Regions from separate parts of the Lysinibacillus sp. CD3-6 genome, predicted to be linked through region 1. Evidence: riboswitches for the same ligand, from Rfam matches in the RefSeq annotation. Region 1 holds a riboswitch; each other region holds the start of a gene.

What was found. A riboswitch is a leader RNA that binds a small molecule or an ion and turns the genes downstream of it on or off. The one in region 1 is predicted to bind thiamine pyrophosphate.
Region 2: another riboswitch for thiamine pyrophosphate. It lies ahead of FH508_RS11405 (ABC transporter substrate-binding protein); the one in region 1 lies ahead of thiT (energy-coupled thiamine transporter ThiT).
Region 3: another riboswitch for thiamine pyrophosphate. It lies ahead of thiM (hydroxyethylthiazole kinase); the one in region 1 lies ahead of thiT (energy-coupled thiamine transporter ThiT).

The regions. Positions count from the first base shown of each region.
Region 1 is NZ_CP085880.1:4,162,036-4,166,747, forward strand. It holds gene FH508_RS20715 (hypothetical protein) at 66-779, shown strand; gene map (type I methionyl aminopeptidase) at 813-1,568, opposite strand; gene thiT (energy-coupled thiamine transporter ThiT) at 1,815-2,375, opposite strand; TPP riboswitch at 2,496-2,603, opposite strand; gene FH508_RS20730 (magnetosome magnetite crystal formation protein family) at 2,732-3,064, shown strand; gene FH508_RS23995 (hypothetical protein) at 3,096-3,218, shown strand; gene FH508_RS20735 (AAA family ATPase) at 3,325-4,712, opposite strand, start outside.
Region 2 is NZ_CP085880.1:2,350,381-2,355,092, forward strand. It holds gene FH508_RS11390 (alpha/beta fold hydrolase) at 1-768, shown strand, start outside; gene FH508_RS11395 (response regulator transcription factor) at 782-1,450, shown strand; gene FH508_RS11400 (sensor histidine kinase) at 1,447-2,445, shown strand; TPP riboswitch at 2,795-2,906, shown strand; gene FH508_RS11405 (ABC transporter substrate-binding protein) at 3,103-4,098, shown strand; gene FH508_RS11410 (thiamine-binding protein) at 4,098-4,391, shown strand; gene FH508_RS11415 (ABC transporter permease) at 4,388-4,712, shown strand, end outside.
Region 3 is NZ_CP085880.1:3,624,491-3,629,202, forward strand. It holds gene FH508_RS18030 (RDD family protein) at 1-206, opposite strand, end outside; gene sppA (signal peptide peptidase SppA) at 219-1,232, opposite strand; gene mbcS (acyl-CoA synthetase MbcS) at 1,417-3,003, opposite strand; TPP riboswitch at 3,198-3,296, shown strand; gene thiM (hydroxyethylthiazole kinase) at 3,385-4,140, shown strand; gene thiD (bifunctional hydroxymethylpyrimidine kinase/phosphomethylpyrimidine kinase) at 4,140-4,712, shown strand, end outside.

The DNA.
Region 1 (4,712 bases):
TATGTGACAGTCATATACTTATTTGTCTTTTCCCTATACAATTTAACACGAAGGGAGAGGAAGCCTTGCCTAAGATTATTTTAATGACAATAACCTTTATTGTCTCACTCATCCTAACCTTTTCATCCTATTTTATAAAAATAAATGGTCAATCTTCGTTAGAAATCTCAAATCGTTTTCCCGTAATGTTTGCACCTATTAATATTAGTTATATGATATGGATATTAATTTACATTTTACTTGCTTATTGGTTAGTTATGAATTTTCAAAAGACATCTATTAAACAGACTGTTCTCTTTAGCAATGTTTGCATATTACAGGCGCTCTCTATTTTATTTTGGCATTATGAATTATTCATAGTCTTTATTTGCTGCTCTGTCATATTAGTATTGTACTTATTTTTACTTTATAGTACTTATCCGTATACAAATAATACTTTATCTGGCCGACTACCCATATCACTTTATTTTGCCTGGTCTACATTTATCATGATGACAAATGCAAGTTTTACATTAACATCTTATGGATGGCATGGTTTTGGACTTAGCAACCCACTTTGGGCAGTTATTTTACTGTCAATCAGTGTAGCTATCGCCTTACATATTCGTTACCATTATTACGACATTGTCTATCCTAGCGTGTTTATTTGGGCATTTATTGGTATTGCGCTCCATAATCATCTTGATGAATTACTTGTGACGACAGCGGCATTATTTTTATGTGGTGTCCTAATTGTTGGTATCCTATTTGTTAAAAAAAAAGCAGCTTACCGAAAATAAATCGGTAAACTGCTTTTTCATCTAGCCTTTATTTTATGCTTCATCTAACGAAGTTAAAATGATTGGTTTGTCTTTTGTAACAATAATAGAATGCTCAATTTGGGCAACTAATGATTTGTCAGGTGTAACGAATGTCCAGCCATCACCAGCTTCAACAATATGTTCTGCCTTCGCTGATATAAACGGCTCAACAGCTAGCACCATTCCTTCTTTCATAATTGTTGAATCCCAAGCATCGTAATAATTTAAAATATGGTTTGGCTCATCATGCAATGAACGCCCTAAACCATGACCTGTTAAATTCATAATGACAGTTAAATCGTTTGCATAAGCTTCACGCTCTACAGCTTTCCCAATTTGGTTTAATTTAGAACCAGCTTTTACTTTTGTCATAGCGCGGTCAAAGGCACTTTTTGCTACGCGGCAAAGTTTTTCCTTATCTTCGTACCCTTCACCTACTACAAATGAAATACCTGTATCTGCAAAATAGCCATTTAGAGAACCTGATACGTCAATATTGACAATATCCCCTTCTTTAATAACTCGTTGTCCTGGAATACCATGGGCAACTTCCTCATTCACACTAATACATGTGTATCCTGGGAAATCATATTCACCTTTAGGACCAGAAATAGCTCCTGCTTCAGCAAACATACGGCCTGCAATTTCATCTAATTCAAGTGTTGTCACACCAGGTTTTGTAGCTACTTTCATTGCCTCACGAATTTCTGCACAAATGCGACCAATTTTTTTAAAGGCTTCAATTTCTTCTTGCGTTTTTACAATCATTTATAACGTCCCTTTCATCTAATATCTATTCATTAATATAACATAACTTTATATGTCCATAACGCCAAACGCTTTAATTATTCTATGCTAACATTATTTCATAAGTACCAGACAAGTAAAAAACAGACCCTTTTAGAAGTTCTGGTACTAACAACAGCGACCCAATTGTCTTGAAATATAAAAAAAAATAGCACACTAAGTTACACTTAGCATACTATTTTCACTTTTGGGACAGTCTTATCGTGTTTATGATTTTCGTTGCATTAATTGGGGTGCAGCTGTAAATAATATCACACCAACGATCGCTGTTAATATTGTTGCTGGAAGCATGTATGTTCCATTGTATATGATTGAATAAATCCATGCGTTTTGCTCGCCTGCATATTCTGCAAAAAATACAGCCCCTGCAATTGTATGGGCTAAATAACGTAGGAAACCTGCTAATACTGTACCGATTACAATGTAAAGGGCCATTTTCTTTTTGTTCAAAGCGGCTGTCGCTTTAAATATAGGTCCACGTACTACTGCCGCTAAACCAACGACCGTAAATGCTACACCGTAATCTAGTAAGCCTTGTAGCCAATGCACAATATAAGCGCCAAACATCGTTTGCATAACTCCAATTAGTAAACCTGTTGTTAGTCCAGCTAAGAGCCCCCAACGTAATGCCATTAAGATGATCGGTATCATTACTAGGCTTACGGAGCCACCTTGCGCCCATACTTTAAAAGAAACTTGATCGAGTACAAGTCCTAGCGCTGCAAAAATTGCAATTTCCATCAACATGAGTAATCTTTTTTTGTCCATTTTATTATTCTCTCCTTTGTTCCGATGTAGGATACAAGAGCAGGAATAGAAATCTTTTTGATATGCATGTCAACTGGCATAAAAAAACGATGCCAGGACAGAGCCTCACATCGTAAAAGTGTCGGTTTCTATCCACATCCCTACGCAAGCGTTAACTTACAGGTTCGAAGAGTAAAGGCATTACGTGCCCAGTCTCAGCTGACATCATCAGCTCCCCTTGTGGTCGTTACATCTTATTATTTTGTTGAACATCCTCATTGTACGTAAACCCTTATGCAATTACAACCTTTTCCACATTAATTTTTTTGAAACTTTCGCGTTTTCTATGCGTAAATAATTTAAAAGGAGGGACTACTATGGAGAATCAAAAAATTTTATCTGCCTTTAGTTATCTCAGTATTTTTTTTGCACCATTTATCGTTCCAGTAATCGTTTATTTTGTATCAAAAGATAGTGATGTCAAGAGACATTCCATTAGAGCACTTATATCTCACTTAATACCATTTATCTTCGGTATCATTTTCTTTATCGTCTTTGTATTTTCTACAATATCATTGAACACGTTTGATCCTTCTTCTAATGGGAATACATTTATTATCATATGGTTTGTATCTTTTGGCATTTATTTACTAGTTTCATTAGGCATTGTCATTTGGAATATTGTTCAAGCTGTACGAGTTATTCGTTAAAAATTTTTAGTATTAAGGAGCTGTCGTATTCATGAAAGTATCGAAGGTAGTTAAAACTGCAATAAAATTAGCGCCCATCGTTATTCCGATTGTCAAAAAAGTGGTCGCAGCAAAAAAAGGAACAACACCTAACGTAACGACACACAAAAAATAATAGCCAATGGGCTCCTATAACGTAAAAACCCACATCGCTTTCCAGTAGGCACAATGTAAGCCGCAGGAGTCTTCGTGGGTTTTTACTATGTTTGAGTGCCTGGCACTTATTTTACTTCAAAATGGGTTGTGCTATGTCCGCTCAACGTTTTTTCGACGTGTAATACTGCAGGCATTGCAGCTTTCAACTCAGCTACATGTGAAATAACGCCAATCATTCTTCCAGAGTCTTGTAAATCAATTAGCGTGTCAATTGCTTTATTTAACGCTTCCTCATCTAATGAACCGAAGCCCTCGTCGATAAACATTGTTTCGATACGAATATTACCTTGGAAGCTTTGAATTACATCCGCCATACCTAATGCAAGACTTAATGATGCATTAAACTTCTCCCCACCTGATAATGTTTTAACATCTCTTAATTGGTCTGTGTACGCATCATAGACATCCAAGCCAAGTCCACTTTGCTTCGCATGCTTCTCTAATCGATCTGAACGGCGCAATTCAAACTGTCCATTGGATAAGTGGAATAATCGGATATTTGCTGCTGCAGTGATTTTATCTAAATAATTAATTTGAATATATCGCTCAAAGGAAAGTTTTTTCGGATTTTGGCCATTCAACACTGTGTAAAGCTCTTTTACACGTCCTGCCTCTTGTTCAAGTACACGTATTTCCTTTGCAGTATCCTCTACTTTAACAATAAAATCAGCACATGCCTTTGCATAGCTTTGCGTCTGTTGCAAAGTTTTAAATGCTTCCTCATATGTGGCACGGAGCATCTCAAGCTTTTCCTCTAATTCCTCTAGATTTTGCTTTTCTTTTCCTTCAAGATGCTTTGCTCCATCTGCAATTTGTTGCTGTAAGGAATGTGATTGTAAGGCATAATCACGACATGCTTTCCGTAAGTCTTCGATTTCACTATCACTTCGCTTTGCAGCAGCGTATTCTTCATAGGCTGCAAACCCCACATCTTTCATGCTTACTAAAAACTGTTCACGCTTTTCATTCAGTTTATTTAGCAATTCCTCATAGGCTGTTTTTGCAAGTTCTTCTGTCATAGAAGCCTTATTTGTTGCTTCCTTAGTCGCCTGTAAATTTTGCTGAATCGCGTTCCAAGCTGACTGTAACGCCATTTTTTGCGAACCTACATCTGCAATCGTTTGTTTTAACGCTTGTAATGACTGTATGTGTTTCGGAATTTGCTTTTGCTGTTCTTCTACAATCGCTTGCTGTTTTATTAACTCTTTCGACTGCTCTGCAAAATGTTGCTCTAATTGTAGTTGTTTTTGTTGAAGCTGTTCATTTTTTTCGTGTTGTCCCTTTAGCTTAGTTCGTGCGACAGACAGTTGATCCTTCACTATTTTTAAAACTGTAACTTGTTGTTCAATAAAATGTAAAGAAGATGTCAGTTCTAATCGATTATCTATTGAAATATGATAAGCATTTAATTGCTCTGTTGCCTCTTGAAGCAGTTGTTTAGTTGTTTTTAACG
Region 2 (4,712 bases), 1.8 Mb from region 1:
GGCTCAGCAGTAGCAGCACCTATGTATGAATTAAAAAGCTTGTATCGCCATTTCTCAAAGGAAAATAAAATTGCCGTTGTGGAAAGAGCAGGATATGGGTATAGTGATGTATTTAACGACGATCGAGATATCGATGTAATAGTTGAACAAACGAGGGAAGCACTAATTAAAAGCGGCAATAAGCCCCCTTATATATTAGTACCACACTCTATTTCAGGAATCGAAGCTATCTATTGGGCGCAGAAATATCCGAAAGAAGTGAAAGTGATTGTAGCGTTAGATATCGGTTTACCTTCTCAATATATAAAACATCCTGTAGGTTTCGTAGAAAAGGCTTTTATGAAGGCAGGAACTATATTAAGTGCATTAGGATTCCAAAGATTGTTTCCGTCTTTAGCCTATAACGAAGCCGTCTTAGAGAAAGATTTTCTGACTTCAAAAGAAAAAAGTATATTTAAGGCGATTTCAAATAAACAGGGAATCAACAATGATATGGAACAGGAAATGCTACATTCCGTAACTAATAGCAAAAAGTCGACCGCATTACCTATTCCAAAAACAACACCTATTTTATTTATTGATGCTTACCTTGATAAAAATTCTGAAGCGGCGAAAGCATCACTAAAAGACTATCAGGATTTTGCAAAGAAGTTAGACGTTTCAAATGTTATTCAAATAAAAAGCAAGCATAGTATTTACTTGTACTATCCAACTGAAATCTATGAAGAAACGCAAAAGTTCTTGCAAGAGAAGGTTGGAAAAAAGTGAGGAATATACGAAAATGTTGTTTTCAATTTTACTTGTAGAAGATGATGAAATGATTGGAAGTTTATTGGAGAATATACTTCAAAAAGAAGGTTATAAAGTAATCTGGTTAAAAAATGGTGCTTCTTTATATACCGTTATTAAGCAAGTAGACATTGTTATTATGGATATTATGCTACCAGGCGAGGACGGGTATCAGATTTCCATGCGAATTAATCAGTTAGGGCATAATATTCCTATCCTATTTTTAACGGCTAGAAGTGATATTGATAGTAAATTAAGAGGGCTTGAAATTGGAGAAGATTACATGGTGAAGCCATTTGATCCGAGGGAATTATTAATACGAATAAAAAATAGATTAGCTGCTTCTTACGGAATTCACAAACAAATACAGCATTTATCCATAGATGTTACTCATAAGCGTGTTGTTAATAATCAAAATAATAAAGAAGTCGAATTTACAGCCATTGAAAAGAAATTATTCTTTTACCTCTATGAAAACGCAGATTTTATTTTATCTAAAGAACAATTTATTGATTACCTTTGGCAGCTAGAAGATCGTAATCCCAATTTAATTAATGTGTATATTAAAAAGCTCCGCAACAAGATTGCCGATACAGATGGTGTGATTATTCAAAATGTATATGGAGAAGGGTATCGTATGAATACCCGTGTCAAACAATGAAACTAAAAAAGAAATATCAACTATTGCTATTATCGGTTATATTCAGTGTTCCTTTTTCTATTGTAGTGATTAATGTAATCGTAACCGTCATATATAATTATTTTTCAAATGATACAGAAACCCAGTTTTTCGAGTCAAAAGCCTATCCAATAATGCTAGGTTTATTTATCGTCAGCTTTTTTATTTTGGCATTATTATTTTCCAAATCCATTAATTCATTAATTAAACGAATAAATGAATTAAAGCAAACCATTATGGAGTTGGCGAGTAATGACAAGAAGAGACTTCAAAAGATCTCTTACTCTAGAAATGATGAATTAGGGGATTTAACCAATGCAGTAAACCTTCTCATTGACAGGACGATATCGAAGGAAATTGAAATAATGCAACAAGAGCAAATGAAACTAGAACTTTTAACGCAGTTGCGCCATGATATTAATACGCCTTTGACAGCTATGCGCTTACAACTTTACACAATCGAAAATGATTTTTCACAACATCAGGATATTTTCAATTCTCTAAACGAACAAATAAACTATATTTCAAAATTATCCAATGAATATGACTTTGAGCGCTTATCTCGTGTTGATAATTCCTATATCATCATGGAAAAAGTAGACGTTCCAAAACTTATCAATACCATCATTTTAAAGTGGAATTTTTTATATAAAGTCAATCAAATCTCGATTGTGTTAAACGATTCCACAACGAAATTCCTTTGGAAGAGTAATGAAATTTGGTTGCACAGATTATTTGATAATATCTTCCAAAATATTTTGCGTCATGCAGCATGCGATACATTGGAAATCACTTTGCAAAAAAACTTAATTATATTTAAAGATAATGGGGTTGGGTTTAATGTGGAGGAAAAGGGCACTGGCCTAAGAATCATCGAAGATATTTGCCGAATGCTTGAACTACAGAGTACAATCCAATCTAACGAAAAAGGTACTCAAGTTACCATAAGTTATGCGCAACATTCAAACTTTTTGTAATGGCAACTCCAGAAAATTGAAAGCTTCCCAAAATTGTATTTGAGATCAACTTTATGTTTAACGTGGTAAATGCATAAATCATATAAAAATTGGGGGAGAGTACATGGATTCGGGTGCTTTTGTTTACACATTTTTCGATTGTTTTTTCGGAAGTGATATTTGTCCCAAAATATTATACTGCATAGCCTGCTACTTCAAACTCCATGCATAAAACCTTTTCTATTTGCAAAAGTCATGTCGCAGATTACTAGTATAGTCCAGTAAAAGCTCATTTTTTTCAATTACGAAAATTACTAGCTTGTCATTTTACGATACATATGGGTATAATAATCAACGAAAAGTTCATAAGTTAAGAATGTAGGGGGGCTGGAAGTTGCCAGCTGAGATTGCGTCCGTTTAGATGCTGACCCTTTGAACCTGATTTGGCTCGTACCAGCGTAGGGAACATCTATTCAAAAATAATCATTTACTATTTTTTGATACCGTTTGCAAACGTCTGGGATAACTCCCAGGCGTTTTTTGTTTAGGATTCATTATTCCACCTACAACTAGGAGTAATCAATCATAAGCACTGCAAATGGCCTTAGAATACCTTTTTTTCTGGTGTAAACATTCAATCATGAACACTTTCAAACTACTAGACTTGGAGGACACAGCATGAAAAAGTGGTTTTTCGTTCTTATTGCTGCATTAGTAACATTAGTTGGTTGTAGCGAAAAAGAGGACAAAGAAGAAACAAACTCATTAAAAAAGGTATCCGTTGTACTAGACTGGACACCTAATACAAATCATACAGGACTGTATGTGGCGAAAAAGCTGGGCTACTTTGAGGAGCAAGGCTTAGACGTGGACATTATTTTACCTGGTGATGCTGGTGCTGATCAGCTAGTTGCATCAGGCAAAGCACAGTTTGGCGTAAGCTATCAGGAAGGTATTACACAAGCACGTGTACAGGGTGTACCACTTGTATCAATTGCTGCAATTATTCAGCATAATACATCTGGCTTTGCTTCGATTGCTTCAAAGGGCATTACATCTCCTAAGGACTATGAAGGAAAAACGTATGGTGGCTGGGGAAGCCCAATAGAACAAGCTGTTTTACAATCACTTATGCAAAAAGAACAGGCGGAAATCAAAAAATTAGATATTGTTAATGCAGGAGATTTAGACTTTTTCACCATGATGCAAAAGGATATTGATTTTGCCTGGATCTATTATGCGTGGACAGGGATTGAGGCGGAGCTACGTGGGGAAACATTAAACATGCAGTATTTAACAGACTATAGTGAGCAACTTGATTATTATACACCTGTTTTAGCTACGAATGAAAAGATGATTAAGGATAATCCTGATGTGGTAAAGGCATTTGTAGCTGCAACGACAAAAGGCTATGAGTATGCCATTGAGCATTCTAGTGAAGCGGCTGATATTTTACTTGAAGCGGTACCTGACTTAGATAAAGCACTTGTGCATAAAAGTCAAGAATGGCTAGCAAATAAATATCAAGATGATGCAGCGCAATGGGGCGAACAAAAATTAGCAGTTTGGGAAAACTATGCGGAATGGATGACGAAAAACAACGTCTTAGAAGGAAAATTTGATGCAGAGCAAGCATTTACAAATGATTTCTTACCAACGAAAGGAGCAAACTAATGGCTAATTCATTAATCAGTGTACAAATTATACCGAAAACAGAAAAATATGAGGATGTCATCCCTTTCGTGGATGCGGCAATTGCAATTATCGATGCTGCAGGTGTGCGCTATGAGGTGCAGCCACTAGAAACGACTATGGAGGGCGAACTGTCTACCTTACTCCAAATTATTGAACAGATGAATCAAAAAATGATTGACTTAGGTGCTATTAATGTAATTACACAAGTAAAAATTTTATATCAGCCAACTGGCATTACAATGGGGACGTTGACGGAGAAATATCGAGGATGAAACAAGTAGTAACGAAAGGAAGGTCGATTATTTTTATCGCCTTCTTATTAGTCATCTGGGAAGTCATTATTCGTTTTGCTGAAATCCCACATTGGCTATTGCCAGCGCCGAGTGCCATTGTTATGGAGGGTATGCACTCTTACCAAACGTTTCTTCCCCATGTTTTCGCTACTATACAGCTTGCTGTGATAGGTCTTGCTATTGGTGTGCTTTGTGGCTTGAGTGTTGCGGTGTTATTACATCGCTCAAATACAATGCGGGCATTCTTATATCCGATTTTAATAGTTTCGCAAAATGTGCCAGTGCTCGTTTTAGCGCCAT
Region 3 (4,712 bases), 540 kb from region 1:
CAGTCCATTAAGTAAAATATCGGATTAACTACGATTCCTACAACAGCTGAAATAATTAATCCATCTAGGATAAATGCCCAAAAGCGCACCCAAAATCCTGCCGTCTTTAAATCATATTTCGTAGTCACTATTGGTGTGTTTTCCTTATTTAGCAATTGTTGTTCAATTGAGGGTGTCCCTTGCAAAACGAATTCATTGTTTGTCATGGTATGCCCTCCTTAGTATTCACCATATAAGTACATCATTTTCGGTGCCTTGTATTCTGTCATAATTTTCATTAGCATTTTTTCTTCAGCTGATGGGCCAAAAAGAGAGCTTACTTTCATACCAATTATTGACGGTAGACCACCTTGATCATAACTGTATTCAAATAAGACGGCATCTTCTAAACCATAATCTTGACGTAAAGCTGCAATAGCTGCTTGCTCATCGCCAATTTCATCGATTAAGCCTGCTTCAAGTGCCTTTGTACCGCCAAGTATTCGACCATCCGCTACTTTTTTCACGTCCGCTTCAGACATATTGCGTCCTTGTTCCACAATATCAACAAACTCTTCATATGATTCATTAATCATATCCTGCATCATAGCACGTTCTTCTTCAGTAATTTCACGTGTTGGACTAAGCATGTCTTTATGTTGCCCAGATTTAAACGTTTCAAATTTCACGCCTACTTTTTCTGCAAGTTCCTGATAATTAATAGATTGCATAATTACACCAATCGAACCTGTTATCGTATCACGATGGGCATATATTTTATCCGCTGGTGCAGAAATATAGTATCCACCAGAAGCAGCCATCGAATCCATTGAAACGTAAATTGGAATTTGACGTTCCTCTTTAATTTGCAACAGTTTTTTATAAATTTCTGCCGATTCCTTTACGCCACCACCAGGTGAATTTACACTTAGCACAATACCTTGTACTGAATCATCATATAAAATATTGTCCAATTGATTTAAGAAAAACTGGTGATCATAAGCTACGGTTTGCCATAATGTGTTCGATCCAACATCTTGAATCGTTCCATCAACTTTTAAATAGGCAATCCGCTTACTGTAATCTTCACCTTCAATAACAGTTTCATAAACATCTAAATTATTTCCAGCGACAATGCTGTCAAAATTACTAAAGAAGTCTGATTTAAATATTGCAAAAATCGTATTAATTCCTAATGAAAATACTAACAACACAGCAGCTATAGCCAAGGCTATCCACCTTTTCACATTCATACAAACGCCTCCTCAACACGTTATACGTCTAAATTTCCAAAACGTTTCACTTTTAAGCAATTTTTATGTAAAAATGTTCTGTTGTTTATTATTTTACTATAAATAAATGAGGCTACAACAAAAAATCAAAAGTTCATAATAAAACATGAACTTTGATTATTCGCCTTTATTTCCTAGGAAATATTTATTGATGTGTATAAAGAGCTTTTTCTTGTTGGCGTAATTCGACACGACGAATTTTACCCGATGCAGTCTTCGGTAAAGCATCTACAAATTCAATCGCTCGTGGATATTTATATGGGGCAGTCATTAATTTCACATGGTTTTGTAACTTTTTAATAAGCGTATTATCCCCTGTCTCACCTTCATGCAGGACAATAAATGCCTTCACAATATTTCCTCTTACTTCATCAGGACTAGCAACTACAGCAGCTTCCTTTACTGTAGGGTGTTTCATTAATGCATCTTCTACTTCAAATGGCCCTATTGTATAGCCTGAAGAAATAATGACATCATCTCCACGGCCCTCAAACCAAAAATAGCCATCGGCATCTTTATATGCACGGTCTCCTGTTATATACCATTCTCCGCGGAATTGTAGGCTCGTGCGTTCGGGATCTTGGAAATATTTTTTAAAGAGTGCAGGTGTTTCACGATGCACGGCAATATCCCCAACTACACCTTCAGACACAGGATTTCCAAGGTCGTCGATTATTTCTACTGTATTTCCTGGTGTCGGTTTCCCCATTGACCCGACGCGCGCTTCCATGCCAACCATTGTCCCTACAAGTAATGTATTTTCAGTTTGACCGTAGCCATCTCGAACCTGGATATCAAATGTTTCTATGAACACTTTTACAACTTCACTATTCAATGGTTCTCCCGCTGATACTGCTTGGCGGATTTCGCTTAAATTATAATCCTGTAAATTATTGAGTGCTGCCATAAATCGATACTCTGTCGGTGTACAACATAATACATTTACTTTAAATTTTTCAAGCAACGACAAATAAGTTGATGCATCGAATTTGCCTTTATAGACAAAGGCTGTTGCACCACTGCCTAAAGTTGCAAGGAACGGACTCCAAATCCATTTTTGCCATCCAGGTGCCGCAGTAGCCCATACTATATCATTTTCCTGTACACCTAACCAATTTGGTGCTGTTGTCCGTAAATGAGCATAACCCCAGCTATGCGTATGAACAGCTGCTTTAGGATTGCCCGTTGTTCCACTTGTATAGGCTAAAAAAGCAGTGTCTGTACTTTTTGTTGGTGTAGGATTCGTATAGTTTGTAGGATGCTCCTCCATTTTTTCAAGCAACGGTTGCCATGGGGCATGCGCATGACCAATTACATATTGCAAAATACCCTTTAGATTATTTACTTCATCAAATTGCTCAATATATGGCTCGTAAGCAATTATTCCTTTGGCATTTGCATGTGTAATGCGGTATTCAATATCCTTTGTGCGCAACATTTCTGAGCTTGGAATAATCGTTAAGCCCGCTTTCAATGCTGCTATGTATACGATATATGCCTCAACAGATCTTGGAACCATTACTAAAAGCACATCACCTTTTGTTAGTCCTTGCGAAGTAAATACATGGGCCGCCTGATTTGCTTTTTCAAGTAAATTTGCATATGTAATATGTTGAATTTCTTCATGATTGTTATAAACAATTAATGCTTTTTTAGAAGGGTCCTGAGCATACTTCTCAATCTCCTCAACAATGTTATACCATTCTGGTGCGATTAAATCCTGTCTTTTCATAATAACTGCCTCCTTATTGCTAGGTTTATTATAAAACTCATTTTTTATGATTTTCAATGGATGGACCTTATTTTCACAAAGTCATGACAATTATCATGGTTTATTATATGGCATCAGTCACTGCTTTCCAGATAATGATAAAATGCTATTGAATACTGAGAATAGGTATGTTACATTTTGGACAACTAAAAAATTCATGATTGCAGGGGGACTCATAACGAGTTGAGAAGGTAAAACCTGACCCTTTGAACCTGTTAGTTAATACTGACGTAGGGAGCAACACACATCTTATTACTGATGATAAGCTCTTTTTACGTGTACACTTCGCACGAAAAAGAGCTTTTTTGCATGCTTACGTCCATCCAAAAAAGGAGGACTACGATGATTTTTCAAACTATTCGTAAAAGACAGCCATTGATTCACTGTATTACCAATTATGTAGTTGCCAATTTCCAAGCAAATGGATTATTAGCAATTGGTGCTTCACCTGTCATGGCCGATGAATCAACCGAAGTTGAAGAAATGGTATCGATTGCATCAGCCTTATTAATTAATATTGGCACGCTTACTACCCGTACAAAACAATCGATGTTCCTTGCTGGTAAAAAAGCAAACGCGCTAGGTATACCTGTGATTTTGGACCCTGTTGGTGTTGGGGCAACAACTTTACGTAAACAAACGGTACAGCAATTATTAGAAGCGGTTCACTTTGCTGTTATTCGTTGCAATATCGGTGAGCTTGCCGCGATTGCTAATGTTCATTGGCAACAAAAAGGTGTGGATAGTGGCAGCGGCTCCATATCTGTTGAAGATAAAGCACAAGAGATTTCTAAAAAATATAAGTGCATTGTCATTGTAACTGGTGAAAAAGATTTTATTACTGATGGTGAGCAATCTAAATGGATTATTGGTGGAAACGCTCGCATGACAGAAGTTACAGGGACGGGTTGTTTGTTAAGTGCTATTTGCTGTGCAGCTTATATGGCAGGTAATGAGCCATTTACTCAGTTGTGCCATACATTAACGAGCTATAAAAAAGTTGCTGAACATGCCGCTTCTTGTGCGCCATATAATGGTGATTTCGCAGTGTCCGTCTTAAATGAGCTTCACCGTTTATCGAAGGACGGTGAAAAATAATGCATATTGTGACGACAATAGCTGGCTCAGATAGCGGTGGTGGAGCTGGTATTCAAGCTGATTTAAAAACTTTCCAAGAATTAAATGTATTCGGGACATCCGTTATTACCGCTTTAACAGCACAAAATACTTTAGGTGTGAGCGGGGTGCTTCCAATTGATCAAGCTTTTGTAAATAAACAACTTCATTCACTGCTTGAGGATTTTTCAATTAGTGCAATAAAAACAGGCATGCTTTTCTCCTCAGATATAATTCATACTATTGCAGGAGCTATGTCTAATTTAAATATTCCACTTATCGTTGATCCTGTAATGATCGCCAAAGGTGGCGAAAACTTATTACAGCAAGAAGCAGTTGAGGCGTTAAAAAACGCTCTATTACCGCTTGCTACAATCGTCACACCTAACATCCCTGAAGCGGAGACGCTTACAGCAAGCAAAATACACAATTTATCAGACATCCAACAAGCTGCACAGTCATTATTAAAGCTAGGTGTTCAATGTGTCATTATTAAAGGTGGTCATCTACAGGATGATAACTTTGCAACAGATTATGTATTCTTCAATGATGGT